Gluconacetobacter diazotrophicus PA1 5: one gene and its partner. The protein of the gene in region 1 binds, or shares a complex with, the protein of each later gene. Links are inferred from orthologs where the notes say so. Each region holds a gene or a part of one and is shown on either strand. Other genes may lie near its edges. The genes, in order: accD and GDI_RS06395.

Region 1 (4,439 bases):
AGGTCCTCGCGGGTCGGGATGCGCTGGGCGGTCAGCCTCGCGGCCAGGGCCTGCTCGGCGGGCGTGGGGTCCACAAGGTCCAGCCAGGGAGCGCCGGCAATATCGGCATCGCCGGTGACGGCCTGGGCCGGCTTGCCGGGCCGGTGGGCGAGAAACATGCTGTCCGTCATCCTTAAGAGGCTGCAGCGTGCATTCCGTATCGGGTGGGTTGTGCGGCCTGTCAAATCCGGCCGCGCCCGCAGGCGCGGGGCAAGAGGAGTCTGGTAATTTTGCGCCATGCGGTCCAGAACACCCGACATCCTGCATCCAAGGGTTCTGGAGAACTGACGTGAGCGCAACAGACAGATTCCTGCCGCCCGGGGCCAACAGCCTGCGCGCCGGCCCGGACCTGCGCGGCCGGTTCGGCATCTTCGGCGGCCAGTTCGTGGCCGAGACCCTGATGCCGCTGGTGCTGGAGCTGGATGCCGCCTACGCGCAGGCCAAGGCCGATCCGGCCTTCCGCCGCGAGCTGGATTACTACCTGAAGGATTACGTGGGCCGCCCCAGCCCGCTGTGGTTCGCCCGCCGCCTGACCCGGGAACTGGGCGGGGCGAAGATCTACATGAAGCGCGAGGAGCTGAACCATACCGGTTCGCACAAGCTCAACAACGTCATGGGGCAGATCCTGCTGGCGCGCCGCATGGGCCGCACCCGCATCGTCGCCGAAACCGGGGCGGGCCAGCACGGCGTCGCCACCGCCACGGTCTGCGCGCTGTTCGGCCTGAAATGCGTGATCTACATGGGCGCCACCGACGTCGAGCGGCAGAAGCCCAACGTGTTCCGCATGCGCCTGCTGGGCGCCGAGGTCGTGCCCGTGACGTCGGGTGCCGGCACGCTGAAGGACGCGATGAACGAGGCGATGCGCGACTGGGTGACCAATGTCCGCGACACCTATTTCCTGGTCGGCACGGTGGCCGGCCCGCACCCCTATCCGCAGATGGTCCGCGATTTCCAGTCGGTGATCGGCGAGGAGACGAAGGTGCAGATGCAGGAGGCCGAGGGACGGCTGCCGGATATCATCGTCGCGGCCATCGGCGGCGGTTCGAACGCCATGGGCATCTTCCACCCGTTCCTGGACGATCCTTCGGTGCGCCTGATCGGCGTCGAGGCCGCCGGGCGGGGGCTGGACAGCGGCGAGACGGCGGCCTCGATCCTGCGCGGGCGGCCGGGCGTGCTGCACGGCAACCGCACCTATCTGCTGCAGGACGCGGACGGCCAGATCGACGAGGCCCATTCGATCAGCGCCGGGCTGGATTATCCCGGCATCGGCCCGGAACATTCCTGGCTGAACGATATCGGCCGGGCCGAATATGTGGGCGCCACGGATGACGAGGCCCTGGCGGCCTTCCAGCTCTGCACCCGGACCGAAGGCATCATCCCGGCCCTGGAATGTGCGCACGGGCTGGCGCATGTGGCGAAGATCGCGCCCACCCTGGACCCGGAGACTCTGGTCGTCCTGAACGTCTCCGGCCGGGGGGACAAGGACATCTTCACCGTCGCAGCACATCTGGGAGTGACATTGTGAGCCGCATCGCCCGCCGTTTCGCGGCCCTGAAGGCGCAGGACCGTGGCGCCCTGATTCCCTACCTGCAGGCCTGCGATCCGGATTACGAGACCTCGCTGGCGCTGCTGCGTGCCATGCCCGGGGCCGGGGCCGACCTGATCGAGATCGGCGTGCCCTTCAGCGACCCCAGCGCCGACGGCCCCACCATCCAGGCCGCCGCCCGGCGCGGGCTGGCGGCCGGCGCCACCATGGCGCGCGTGCTGGAGATGGTCACCCGCTTCCGCGAGGGCGATGCCGACACGCCGATCGTGCTGATGGGCTACCTGAACCCGATCGAGGCCTATGGGCCCGCGCGCTTCTGCGCCGATGCCGCCCGGGCTGGGGTGGACGGGCTGATCGTCGTCGACCTGCCGCCCGAGGAGGCCGACCTGCTGGAAGGCCCGGCGGCGGACCACGGGCTGGACATCATCCGGCTGGTGGCGCCCACCACCGACGATACGCGCCTGCCGCTGGTCTGCCGCCATGCCTCGGGCTTCATCTATTACGTCAGCATCACCGGGGTGACTGGCACGCGCACCGCCAGCGCCGACGAACTGGCCCAGGCGCTGCCGCGCCTGCGGGCCGCGACCGACCTGCCGGTGGCCATCGGCTTCGGCATCCGCACGCCCGAACAGGCGGCGGCCGCCGTACGCGTCGCCGACGCGGCCGTGGTGGCGTCGGCGCTGATCGCCACGCTGGAGGACTCGCTGGACGCCGAGGGCCGCGCCGGACCGGACACGCTGAAGCGCGTGCTCGCGCAGCTCGAAGCCCTGGGGCGGGCGGTACGAAACGCCCGCACCTGAACCGAAGGCCCCCGCACAAGCTGGTTCTGGCATTTCCCGGCACCAGCTTGTAAGGAGGCAGGTTTCCGGGGCCGTCATGCGCCCTGCGTCATGGAGAGATGGAATGAGCTGGCTGACCGAGTACGTCCGCCCCAAGATCCGCGGTCTGCTCAAGCGCGAAGTGCCGGACAATCTGTGGACCAACTGCGAATCCTGCAGCCAGATGATCCTGGTCAAGGACCTGCAGAAGGCGATGAATGTCTGCCCGCATTGCGGCCATCACATGCGGGCGTCGGTGGCCGAGCGCTTCGGCTGGACGTTCGACGAGGGGACGTTCACGCGCATCGAACTGCCCAAGGTCCCCGTCGATCCGCTGTCGTTCCGCGACCGCAAGCGCTACACCGAGCGGCTGAAGGACGAACGGTCCAAGTCGCAACTGGATGAATCCATGGCCGTGGCGCACGGCAGGATCGGCGGGCACGACGCCGTGGTGGCGGTGATGGCGTTCGAATTCATCGCCGGCACGATGGGCGCGGCGCTGGGCGAGGCCTTCCTGGCCGCGGCGCGGCTGGCGATCCTGCAGAAGGCGCCGCTGGTCGTGTTCACCGCATCGGGCGGCGCGCGCATGCAGGAAGGCATGGTCAGCCTGATGCAGATGCCGCGCACCACGGTGGCGGTGCAGATGCTGCGGGATGCCGGCCTGCCCTATATCGTCGTGCTGACCAACCCCACCACCGGCGGCGTCACCGCTTCGTTCGCCATGCTGGGCGACGTCCAGATCAGCGAGCCCAACGCCCTGATCGGTTTCGCCGGCCAGCGGGTGATCGAGGACACGGTGCGCGAGAAACTGCCCGAGGGCTTCCAGCGTGCGGAATACCTGCTGGATCACGGCATGATCGACATGGTGGTCAAGCGCCCCGCCCTGCCGGAGATGCTGGGGCGGCTGATCGGCCTGATGAACCATCGGCATGTCAACGCCCCGGGAGCCGCGCTGGGCGGGGCCGCGCCGGTTCGGCCGGCGGCCTGATCCGCGCCGATGCCCGCCACCTCGCTGGGGCCGGAATTCGTCGGGCGCGCCGGCGCGGTGCTGGAGCGGCTGAACCGGCTGTACCCCGCCCTGATCGATCTGTCGCTGGGACGGCTGCAGGCGCTGCTGGCGCGGCTGGGCCACCCGGAACGCCACCTGCCGCCGGTGATCCATGTCGCCGGCACCAACGGCAAGGGCAGCACCTGCGCCACCCTGCGCGCCATCGGCGAACAGGCGGGCTGGCCGGTTCACGTCATGACCTCGCCGCACCTGGTGGACGTCACCGAGCGCTTCCGCGTGGCCGGCCACATCGTGTCCACCGACGCGCTGGTCGCGGTGCTGGAGGAGATCGAGCGCGTCAATGACGGAGCGCCGATCACGGTGTTCGAGGTCCTGACCGCCGCCGGCTTCCTGCTGTTCGCCCGCCATCCCGCGCGCCTGGCGATCATCGAGGTCGGGCTGGGCGGCCGCTTCGATGCCACCAACGTGCTGGAAAAGCCCGCCGCCTGCGCGATCACGTCGATTTCCATGGATCACGAGGCCTTTCTGGGCGACAGCCTGGCCGCCATCGCCGCCGAGAAGGCCGGGATCATGAAGCCCGGCGTACCTGTCGTAACCGGCCGCCAGGCGGAGGCCGCGATGGCGGTCCTGCGGGCGCAGGCCGCGCAATGCGGCGCGCCCCTGCGGGTCCGGGGCGAGGACTGGGACATTGCCGCCACGCCGGGCGGCCTGCGCTATACCGACGCGCGGGGCGCCCTGGACCTGCCGCTGCCCGGCCTGCCGGGGGCGCACCAGATCGACAATGCCGGGCTGGCCGTGGCGGCGCTGCGTGCCAGCGGGCTGGAGGTGCCCGATTCGGCGTGGGCCGGGATTGCCCATACCGTGTGGCCGGCGCGCATGCAGCGCCTGGGCGGGGCGCTGGCCGGTCTGCTGCCGCCGGGGTGGGAATTATGGCTGGATGGCGGGCACAATCCCGGCGCCGGGCAGGCCCTGGCGGACGTGTTGGCCGGCTGGTCCGACCGGCCGGTGCATCTGGTGATCGGCATGA
Region 2 (11,079 bases), 100 kb from region 1 along the record:
CAAGGCGCAGGCCGACCGGTACGCCACGCTGGCCACCGCGCGGATCGATGCCATCCGCCGGGTCCTGTGGGACCCGAAGCGCGGGGCGTTCTTCGATTACGACTGGAAGACGCGCACCCTGTCGCCCGTCCTGTCGGCGGCCACCGCCATGCCGCTGTTCCTGCAGATGGCGACACCCGAGCAGGCCCGCGCGGTGGCCGAGACCATGCGGACGAAGCTGCTGAAAGTCGGCGGCCTGACCGCCACCGACCATGTCAGCGGGCAGCAATGGGATTCGCCGAACGGCTGGGCGCCGGAACAATGGATGGCGATCAAGGGGCTGAACCAGTACGGCCTGGACGACCTGGCGCAGCAGATCGCCTCGCGCTGGATGGAGCGCGTGATCGGCACCTACGAGAAATCGGGCGTGTTGCTGGAAAAATACGACGTGGTGAACCCGTCCATCAGCCCCACCGGCGGCAAGGGCGGCGGCGAATATCCGATGCAGGTCGGGTTCGGCTGGACCAACGGCACGTTGCTGGGCTGATGAACCGCTATCCGCAGGACACCCGCGTGGTCCTGGACCGCAATCCACGCGCCGAACAGCCCTTCGCCCAGCCCCTGCCGCCGGTCGATGCCTACCGGGTCCAGGGGCCGACGACGGCGCCGGCCCCGGTTCCGCTGCACCCCACGCCGCCGCCGGCCGCCACGGTGCAGGACAAGCCGGTCCCGTCCGGGGCGCCGGTTCCAGCCGTGTCGGGCCCGGCCCCCCCTGCGCCGGCGCCTGTGGCCGCCGGATCAGACGCGGCCGACGCCGCGAAGCCGGTGCAGGGTCACGATGGCGATGGTCAGAAGGACGGCGGCCCAGGTCTGGTGCACGGTTCCGGCCCAGGCGGGAACGACCAGAAGCAGGGTGGTGATGCCCAGCGCGTACTGAATCAGGACCGCCCAGCCCATTAGCATCAGCGCGTCCTGCGCCGGCTTGCCCAGTTGCGGCGTGCGCAGGCCCGCGAACAGGCAGGCCCCGATGGCCAGCGCGGTCACGGTCGCCAGCAGCCGGTGGTCGAACTGGACGGCCGGCACGTTCTCGAACCAGTTCAGCCAGAACGGCGACAGCCGGGCGTAGCCATGGGGAATCAGGCGCCCGTCCATCAGCGGAAAGGTGTTGTAGGAAAAACCCGCGTGGGTCCCGGCGGTAAAGCCGCCAGCGGTGATGGTGATGCCGATCAGGATCGTGGCGCACCACACCAGCCGCTTCGTCCGCACCACCGCCGCCGTGGCGGGGATGAAGGCGGCGCGGGGCGTGCGGACCGACAGCGCGGTCCACAGGATGGCGATATACAGCGCGAAGGCGCAGCCCAGATGCAGGACCAGCCGCACCGGCTCGACCGCCGTGCTGTTCTGGTCGAAGCCCGATGCGACCATGAACCAGCCGATCGCCCCCTGCAGCCCGCCCAGCACGAAATACAGCAGCAGCCGCGCGATCAGTCCCCGCGTCAGCGCGCCGGTCACGGCGAACCAGACCAGCGGCGCCAGCAGCGCCAGGCTCATGACCCGGGCCCAGAACCGATGGGTCCATTCCGCCCAGAAGATCTTCTGGAACCCGGCCAGCCCGAATCCGTCATGCAGGATCTTGTACTGCGGAATGGTCTGGTACAGCGCGAACTGCCGCTCCCATTCCGTGTGGGACAAGGGCGGGATGATGCCGGTGACCGGCCGCCAGTCCATGATCGACAGGCCCGAACCGGTCAGCCGGGTGTATCCGCCCAGCGCGATCTGGCCGATCAGCATGAAGCAGATGACGAACAGCCAGGTCGAGATACGCCTGCGGTCGCGAAGCGCGATGGGCGAGGCATCGTCGCGGCTGCCGGCCGGACGCAGGGACATGTGTGCGGACATGATCGGGATTTAGACCGGCCTTGCGACGGACGGCAAGCGGATGCTAGAGCGGGCCATCCCCCACCAATCGATAAACGAGCCGGTTTCCAAAAGGGCTTCGCCCTTTGGCGGACACCAGGCAGATCGACAAGGACGGCATGACCGACGGCAATCACACCATGGACGCCCGCCCGGCGGCCCTGGCGCGCCCCGCCCTGATGGTGGCCGCGTGCGTCGCCGCCGGGCTGGTGCTGCGTTTCGCCCCCGGGCTGCACGGGGTGATGGCCGATACCGCGCTGCTGCGCGGCGGGGCGTGGGGCCGGGTGGTGTTCCTGCTGGCGGGGTCGGTGATCTGCGCCGTGGGGCTGCCGCGCCAGCTTGTCTGCTTTGCCGCCGGGGTGGCGTACGGCCCGCTGGACGGCATCGCGCTGGCCACGCTGGCCACGCTGGCCGGGGCGGTCACCGGCTTTGCCTGGGCGCGCGGGGTCGGGCGGGCCGCGCTGCGGCGGCGGCTGTCGGGGCGGCTGGCCCGGCTGGACGGGTTCGTCTCGGCCCATCCGTTCACCGCGATCCTGACGCTGCGCCTGCTGCCGGTCGGCTCGGCGCTGATGCTGAACCTGCTGGCGGGGGTTTCCGGGGCGGGGCTGCGCCCCTTCCTTCTGGCCACCCTGGCCGGCAGCCTGCCGCAGACGGTCGTCTTCGTGCTGCTGGGCAGCGGGGCGCGGATCGGCCATGGCTGGCAGGTGGCGCTGGCGGCGGTGCTGTTCGCGGGGTCGGCGGCGCTGGGCCTGTGGCTGATGCGCCGCCTGGCGAATGGGGACACCGTGCCCCTCGCCACCGCCACCGACAGAACGTGAAAGTGCCATCTTGCCGCCGGCTTTGCCCGGTCCGATGTCTTCGCGGGACCCGGGCATGCTGTTGCGGGGATGCACCGCGTACGACGAATTGCAGCCTTACTGTAATTATATGATGAAAAACGACAGGCCGCTGCGATAGTACGGCCTGACGATCTCTAACGGAGTGCCGCCATGGCGTCTTCCGCGACAGCCGCGAGATCCGACGATGCCCCTGTTTCCGCCGTCGCCGCCGGGTCCATGAGCTGGATAGCCATCCTGCTGGGGTTCCTCACGGCCGTGGGGCCGGTATCGACGGATATCTACCTTCCCGCCTTTCCGGCGCTGGAAGCGTCACTGCACGCGCCTGCCGGCTCGGCGGAAATGACGCTGGCCGTCTGGTTCGTCGGGCTGGCGGTCGGGCAGATCACGATGGGCCCGGTGTCGGACCGGTTCGGCCGGCGCATGCCCATGCTGGTGGGCACGCTGGTCTATACCCTGGCCTCGGTCGGCTGCGCCGTGGCGCCCGATATCTGGACGTTTTCCAGCTTCCGCCTGCTGGCGTCGCTGGGGGCGTCGGCCAGCCTGGTGATCCCCAGCGCCTGCGTGCGCGACCTGTCCCACGGGAACGAGGCCGCGCGCCTGATGTCGCGGCTGGTGCTGGTCATGGGCGTGGTGCCGATCCTGGCGCCGACCCTGGGCGGCTTCGTGCTGTCCTTCACCACCTGGCGGTCGATCTTCTGGGCGTCGGCGGTCTACGGGCTGATCTGCACGTTCCTGATCGCGCGGGTCCTGCCGGAAACCCTGGCCGCCCACGACCGCAGCGTGATGCCCCCGGTGGCGCTGGCCGGCCGCTACCTGACGCTGGTGCGGGACCGGGGCTTCATCACCAATGCCCTGGTGGCGGGCTTCGGGGCGTTCATGTCGTTCACCTACCTGTCGGCGGCGCCGTCGGTCTTCATCCATCTGTTCGGGTTCTCGCCCGCGCAGTTCGGCATGCTGTTCGGGGTGTTCGCCGTCTGCATGATCGGGGCGTCGCAACTGAACGGCGTGCTGGTCGGGCGGATCGACGCCACGCGCATCCTGGGCATTTCGGTCGGGACCGCCGTGCTGGGAACGGTGGCGATGACGGTGGTGTCGATCGTCATGGCCTTCGCGATGAAGGGGGGCGTCATGCTGCATAGCCTGGCGCTGGTGCCGCTGGTCCTGACGATGATGGTGGCGCTCGGCACCACCGGCATCATCGGGCCGAACGCCACGGTGGGGGCCATGGCCGACCATCCGCGCCTGGCCGGCAGCGCCTCGGCGTTCGTCGGCACGCTGCAATACGTGCTGGGCGCCGTCGCGGGCGCCATCGTGGGCATGCTGCCCGCCACCACCCCGGTGCCGATGTCCGGCGTCATGCTGACGGGCGCCGTCATCATGCTGCTGATGGTGCTGCTGCGGCCCGCCCGCCGGCCGGGCGAGGCCACCGTCCCGGCCGACCTTCCGATGATGCACTGACGCTTGCCTCGGCGATTGCCTCGACGATTGCCTCCCTGGCGGCGGCAGGTTACAGCAGGGCACGTTTTTCACGGTCCGGACGGCAGGTCCGGCCCGGTTCCTGTCATGGAATGACGAGTTTGGGGTGGATTGGGATTTGGGCACGGACATGACGACCGCCACGATGGACCTGAAGCAGCATATTCGCGGCATCCCGGATTTTCCGAAGCCGGGCATCCTGTTCTACGATATCTCCACCCTGATGCGGAACGCGGATGCGTGGCAGGTGGCGATGGGCCGGCTGACGCACGCTGTCGCCCCGTGGGCACCGGACATGCTGGCGGCGATCGAATCGCGCGGCTTCCTGACCGCCGCCCCGCTGGCCAGCAACCTGGGCTGCGGGCTGGTCATGCTGCGCAAGCCGGGCAAGCTGCCGGGTGAAACCGTGTCCCACACCTACGACCTGGAATATGGCAGCGACACGCTGCACATCCAGGCCGACGCCATCCGCCCCGGCCAGCGCGTGGTGGTGATGGACGACCTGCTGGCCACCGGCGGCACCCTCGCCGCCTCGGTGGCGCTGCTGCGCAAGGTCGGGGCGGATGTCGTCGGCGCGTCGGTCCTGGTGGAACTGCGCGCCCTTGGCGGCCGCCAGCGGCTGGACGTGCCGGTCCAGGCCCTGATTTCCTACGACGACTGACGTCGATACCCCGCCGCCGGCCCGGTCGTCCGGCCCGCGCGGTGGGATACGTTTTGGTGGCCTCTGCTATTCGGTTCGCTCCCTGTCGGCCGGCGGCGAGGTGATCTAGAAGGAAGAAAGAACCGCGCCAGGCGGGCCGGTCACAGCGTAGGAGCATCGATGCCGGGATGAGAAGCCTCGTGCCGGCGCTGACCTTGGCGTTGACCCATGTAACGACCCTGACCCAGACGCGCCTGCGCGACCTGTGGTCGTGCCTGTGGTCGGGCAAGCCGCGTCGGCAGGACCATCTGCGCTGGCTCTATGCCCCCGACCTGGTGACGTTCGGCTACGCGCTGCGCACCACCATCACCTCGCTGATCGCGCTGGGCATCGCGCTGTGGTGGGAACTGGGCAGCCCGCAATGGGCGGCGCTGACGGTCTGGATGGTCGCCCAGGGCACGCGGGGCAAAAGCGTGGCCAAGGCGCGCTGGCACATGTTCGGCATGGTCGTCGGCACGATCTGCGCCGTGGCGCTGGTGGCGGCGTTCCCGCAGGCGCCGGTGCTGTTCATCGTGGCGCTGGCGGTCGGGATCGGCCTGTTCTGCTTCGTCGGCACGCTGCTGCCCGGCCCGGCGACGATGACCAACTACCGTATCCACGGCATGCGGGCCAGCGGCTTCACCTACGCCATCATCGCCCTGGACGGCATCGCGGACCCCGAGCACATCTTCCAGATCGCCATGGCCCGCGCGACCTATATCGTGCTGGGCATCGTGCTGGAATCCACGGTCTCGTCGCTGTTCCAGTTCCGTCTGGGGGAACGGGCGCGCGACCGGCTGACGCATAATTTCCTGACCGCCATCGACGGCGCGGCGCGGGCGCTGGCGGCGCTGCTGGCCGGTGACGCGCAGGTCCTGTCGAAGGCGCGCGGCCTGTTTTCCACCATCACCTCGCTCAGCGACCAGATCGAATTCGCCGAGGTCGAGATGGGCCGCCATCACGGGCACGAAGGCGATCACGCCCGCGCGGCGCTGGCACGCGTGGCGGTGCTGCTGTCGCGCGGGCTGGACATGGCGGCGCTGATGCACATGCCCGACTGCGTGCCGGGCGACGCCTTCCACGCGACGGCCGACCGGGTGCGCGCCTTCCTGCTCGACCTCCCCGCCCGGCTCGAGGAACGCGACATCGGCCCGACCCTGCAGCGGCTGGCCGCCCTGCGGGCCGACTGCCGGCAGGCGGTCGCGGAATCGCTCGGCACCGAAATGGGCAGCGACACGCTTCCGCCCGTCGCGACCGACGACGCCGCGACGCTGCATCACCAGCACCAGCGCATTCTGCATCACGGGCTGGATGCGATGCTGGAGGACCTGGAACAGGCGATCATCCAGTTCGAGGCCAGCCTGCACCCCCTGCCGCACGACCATTTCCACTATCGCATCAAGACCTTCCGCGACTGGCAGCAGGCGGTGGCCAACAGCCTGCGTGCCTCGGTCACGATCTTCGGTGCCGGCGTGATCTGGATCACCACCGGCTGGTCCGACGGGCTGCTGTTCCTGATGTTCGTCTCCATCGTCTGCAGCCTGTTCTCGACCCTGGAAAAACCGGCCCTGGCGACCCAGGCCTTCCTCACCGGGGCGTTCTGGGCGGTCGGCGCGGCGGGCGTGCTGGTGCTGTGGGCCCTGGCGAAGCCCACGACGTACGAAATCATGGCCCTGTGCTTCAGCCTGCCGATGCTGGCGGGCGGGCTGGCCTTCGCCTACCCGACCATCGTCCTGGCGGCGGTCTCGTACAACCTGTTCCTGCCCATCCTGGTCGGGCCGGGAAATCAGTCGCGGCTGGACGAAATCGCGTTCTTCAACACCGCCATGCCGCTGATCCTGGCGCTGTGGTACGCGATGTGGACGTTCCGGCTGGTGCTGCCGTTCGACACCAACGCCATGCGCTGGCAGATGCGCACCGGCATCCTGAAAGGGCTGCGGCTGCTGGCACGTTCGCGCACCCTGCCGACCACGCTCTATGTCGTCGAACGGAACGTGGACCGCTTCGTCCGCCTGCTGACCAATACGGAGGCGACGCCCGAACCGGTGGTCGATGCGTATCTGAAGGGCATATTGTCGGCAATGTCGATCGGGCTGAACGTCATCCGCCTGCGCGCCATCCTGGCCCGCAACGTGCTGCCGGCCCGCTCGCACCAGGTGATCGAGGAAGTGATGGGCCGCATGGCCCAGTTCAGCGGCCGCTATGGCGGTCATTACGGCCGCACCGCCCGGTCGGCGAAACTGGCGATAAACCGCATCGTGGGCGAAGCGGGGCGCGAATCCAACCTGGCGGTGCGCATGGAAATGGACCGCGCCCTGGCCAGCCTGACGGTGATTTCCTACGAACTCGACACCAACCAGATGTTCTTCGACGCCTCCAGCCCCTACCTGGACCCGGTATTCGGCTAGGTGGAAGGCGGGCCCGGCCCTGCCTCCGATAAACGTACGGTCCGGATTTCCAAAGGAAATTCTGTATTATAAAATAATAGCTACTGCTCGATGATATAAAATTGTTCCAAATAGATTGGACGTCACGCTGGGGATCGTATGATGGGAAGATCTATATATGCGGATAAAGTGAAAGTATCACTCGGAGTGATCGTGCCACTCGTATTGATGATCTATGCGGGCCCATTCCCGGTGAAAATAAATTCAGGATTATTATTGTTTGATCTTGTATCCATTTTCGCCGTGTGTCTTGTTTTTTATACCCTTCTCAAGGGTGGGATCGATCGTAGTCTGAAGTGCGTCACAAGAAATGCCATGGGATATTGTTTGTGCGCATTTTTTATGATCATGTATAGAAATGGAGTGATCTCAAACGGCACTCTGTCGGGTGCCTTGGCAGTATCTCCCCTGATCGGGTATGTTTTTTCTTCATGCGCGTCCCGGGATCACTGGTGATTCTGTCGGGAATTTTTGTCGATCATTCTTATGAATGAAAGGAAAACACTCAATAAATAAGGGGTCTCATTCGAAACGCCCGGTATTTATTGAGGAAAGCCCGGACCCGGCAGGGCGTGATGCCCTGCACCCCGATAATGGAATGGTTTCCAAAGGCCGCCGGCCTTTGGCGGGTCCAGGGCAGGGCCCTGGCCTTTCGACCTTACCCGCGCGACGCGACGAAGCGTTCCAGCCAGTGGATGGTGTAATCGCCCTTCTGGAATTCCGGGTCGTCCAGGATCTGGCGATGCAGCGGGATGACCGTCTTCACGCCTTCGATGACGAATTCATCCAGCGCGCGGCGCATTCGCGCGATGGCGTCGGCACGGGTGGGGGCATGGACGATCAGCTTGCCGATCATGCTGTCGTAATAGGGCGGCACGCGATAGCCGGCGTACAGCGCGCTGTCGATGCGCACGCCCAGGCCGCCGGGCGGGTGGTACATCGTCACCGTTCCGGGGGTGGGCAGGAAGGTCACCGGGTCTTCGGCGTTGATGCGGCATTCGATGGCATGGCCGCTGAAGCGGATGTCCGACTGGTCGTAGCCCAGCGGCTCGCCCGCCGCGATGCGGATCTGCTCGCGCACCAGGTCGACGTCGCAGACCATCTCGGTCACCGGATGTTCCACCTGCAGGCGGGTGTTCATCTCGATGAAGCAGAACTGCCCGTCCTGGTACAGGAATTCCAGCGTGCCCGCGTTGCGGTATCCCAGCTTGCTCAGCGCCGCGGTCGCGATGGCGCCGATCCCGTCGCGCTGCTCGGCGGTCAGCGCCGGTGATCCGGCCTCTTCCAGCAGCTTCTGGTGCCGCCGCTGCAGCGAACAGTCGCGTTCGCCGAAATGCACGACGTTGCCGTGGGTATCGGCCAGGATCTGCAGCTCGATATGCCGGGGCCGGTCCATGTATTTTTCGAGATAGACCTCGTCATTGCCGAACGCGGCCCGGGCCTCGGTCCGCGCGACGCTCCAGGCTTCCTCGATCTCGTCGGGGGTGCGGGCGACCTTCATGCCGCGCCCGCCGCCGCCGGCCGTCGCCTTGATCAGCACCGGATAGCCGACCTGGGCCGCCACCACGCGGGCCTCGTCCAGGCTGGCCAGCGCGCCGTCCGACCCGGGCACCAGCGGCACGCCCAGCGCGCGCATGGTGGTCTTGGCGGTGATCTTGTCGCCCATGATCCGGATATGGTGTCCGGTCGGCCCGATGAAGGCCAGGCCGTGGGCCTCGACCGTCTCGGCGAAATCGGCGTTTTCCGACAGGAAGCCGTATCCCGGATGGATCGCGTCCGCCCCAGTGATGGTCGCGGCCGACAGGATGGCGGCGACGTTCAGGTACGAATCCCGCGTGGCCGGCGGCCCGACGCACACGGCTTCGTCGGCCAGGCGCACATGCATGGCGTCGGCGTCGGCGGTGGAATGGATCGCGACCGTGCGGATTCCCAGCTCGCGGCATGCGCGCAGGACCCGCAGGGCGATTTCGCCGCGATTGGCGATGAGGATCTTGGAAAACATTACTCGATGATGGCCAGGGCTTCGCCGAATTCCACCGGATCGCCCGATGCGACCAGCAGCGTCTTCAGCGTGCCCGCGCGGGGGGCCTTGATCTGGTTGAACGTCTTCATCGCCTCGATCAGCATCAGGGTCTGTCCGGCGGTAACGCTCTGCCCCTCGGTCACGAAGGGGGGCGAGCCCGGATCGGGCGTCAGGTAGGCCACGCCCACCATCGGGCTGGTCACCGCGCCCGGATGCTTGGCGGGATCGACCGGCATCGCGGCGGCCGGGGCGGCCGCGGTCGCGACGGGGGCGGCCGGTACGGCATGCAGCGCGCCGGCGGCGGCGCGGACCACGCGGATGCGATTGTCCTTCTCCGCGATCTCGATCTCGGTCAGGCCGGTTTCGGTCAGGATTTCTGCCAATGCCCGAATGGCATCCGCGTCCACGAGCAGTCGGCTCATCGATCGTCCTCGTCCAGAATCATGTCTGTCATCGCCTGAAGCGCCAAAGCATAGCCGCGTACTCCCAGGCCGCAGATGACGCCCACGGCGGCACGGGAGCAATAGGTATGGTGGCGGAACTCCTCACGTCGATGAATGTTGGAAATATGGATTTCGACCACCGGCAGATCGACCGCCAGCAGCGCGTCGAGCAGGGCGATGGAAGTGTGGCCGTAGGCGGCCGGATTGATCACGATCCCCCGCGCGCGGTTGCGGCATTCCTGAACCCACGACACCAGCTCGCCCTCGCCGTTGGTCTGGCGGAAGTCGATGGCGACATCCAGGCGCTCGGCGGCCTGGATGCAGATCTGCTCCACGTCGTCCAGGGTCGCGCGACCATAGACTTCGGGCTGGCGCAGTCCGAGCATGTTGAGGTTGGGTCCGTTCAGGACGGCGATCAGGGGGCGCACCATGGTGACAGGCGCCGTAGCACGACCGTCAATCCGTTCCAAGAGAATGATCGTCGGCCCGCCCGCCCGGCCACGGGCCCGGCGGGGTGCAAGGGGGGACTGCGGCGGCAGGTACGCCGGGGCACCGGGATAATAATGATGACCCAAAATTGCCACATTCTCCCCCACAGGATTGAATCAGCGGCGAAAGCACCGGCAACATCGCGGCATCGCCCGGTCCTGCGGGGGGACGTGCGGTGAAAAAGCCTTGAGTTCCGGGGAACGGGACTGTTGTATGCCCGTTGTTACTGGCCGATTGGCCCAGCAGGATTGGGGACGCATTGAAACAGGACCGGAATGAGCGACGGATACGATCCGGCAGCCAGGCGCTGATGGCGCTGGCCTGCCTGTTCGCCTTCGCCTCGACCGCCTGTGGCCGCGAAGTGACAGCGGGCGCGGAAACGGTGCCGGCCTCCGCGTCCCCCGATATCTCCTCCGCCGTGGGTGACGACGGCCATCCGCCCACCGCCTGGGCGGCCTCGGTCCGCGCGGCGCTGGCGCGGCGGTCACAGCACCTGATGCATGTCGGCCGTTCCGCCCTGTCCTGGTCCGAACAGGGGGTGGCCAGTTGGTACGGCCACCTGCGCCGGGTCCGTCCCACCTCGTCGGGCCGTGCGTTCGACCCCCGGGCGCTGACGGCGGCGCATCCCACCCTGCCGATGGGCACGCGCGTGCTGGTCCGCTCGGAGGATACCGGTCGTTCGGTGGTGGTGACGGTGAACGATCGCGGCCCCTTCCTGGGCAGCCGCATCATCGACCTCTCGCCCGCCGCCGCGGCGCGGCTGGGCATGCTGAATGCGGGCACCGCC

Evidence for each region.
Region 2: the proteins of accD (region 1) and GDI_RS06395 are in contact, whole or in part, in a solved structure (PDB 8UXZ), measured with the Escherichia coli proteins. The link is inferred for Gluconacetobacter diazotrophicus PA1 5 from one-to-one orthologs.

The regions. Positions count from the first base shown.
Region 1 is NC_010125.1:1,246,506-1,250,944, reverse strand. What follows is about bases 1,565-4,439. They hold accD (acetyl-CoA carboxylase, carboxyltransferase subunit beta), read left to right. Parts: upstream 1,565-2,488; coding sequence 2,489-3,391; downstream 3,392-4,439. Other genes in these bases: GDI_RS05940 (bifunctional folylpolyglutamate synthase/dihydrofolate synthase), read left to right, coding at 3,401-4,439; trpA (tryptophan synthase subunit alpha), read left to right, coding at 1,565-2,385. Also shown: GDI_RS05960 (magnesium transporter CorA family protein), read right to left, coding at 1-158; trpB (tryptophan synthase subunit beta), read left to right, coding at 329-1,564; more of trpA, read left to right, coding at 1,561-1,564.
Region 2 is NC_010125.1:1,339,543-1,350,621, forward strand. What follows is about bases 8,061-10,987. They hold GDI_RS06395 (acetyl-CoA carboxylase biotin carboxyl carrier protein), read right to left. Parts: upstream 9,783-10,987; coding sequence 9,339-9,782; downstream 8,061-9,338. Other genes in these bases: accC (acetyl-CoA carboxylase biotin carboxylase subunit), read right to left, coding at 8,061-9,339; aroQ (type II 3-dehydroquinate dehydratase), read right to left, coding at 9,779-10,234; GDI_RS06405 (septal ring lytic transglycosylase RlpA family protein), read left to right, coding at 10,552-10,987. Outside these bases: GDI_RS20220 (COX15/CtaA family protein), read right to left, coding at 778-1,866; GDI_RS06370 (TVP38/TMEM64 family protein), read left to right, coding at 1,983-2,714; GDI_RS06375 (multidrug effflux MFS transporter), read left to right, coding at 2,886-4,193; GDI_RS06380 (adenine phosphoribosyltransferase), read left to right, coding at 4,342-4,872; GDI_RS06385 (FUSC family protein), read left to right, coding at 5,052-7,298; more of accC, read right to left, coding at 7,996-8,060; more of GDI_RS06405, read left to right, coding at 10,988-11,079. UniProt on the Escherichia coli protein: This protein is a component of the acetyl coenzyme A carboxylase complex; first, biotin carboxylase catalyzes the carboxylation of the carrier protein and then the transcarboxylase transfers the carboxyl group to form malonyl-CoA.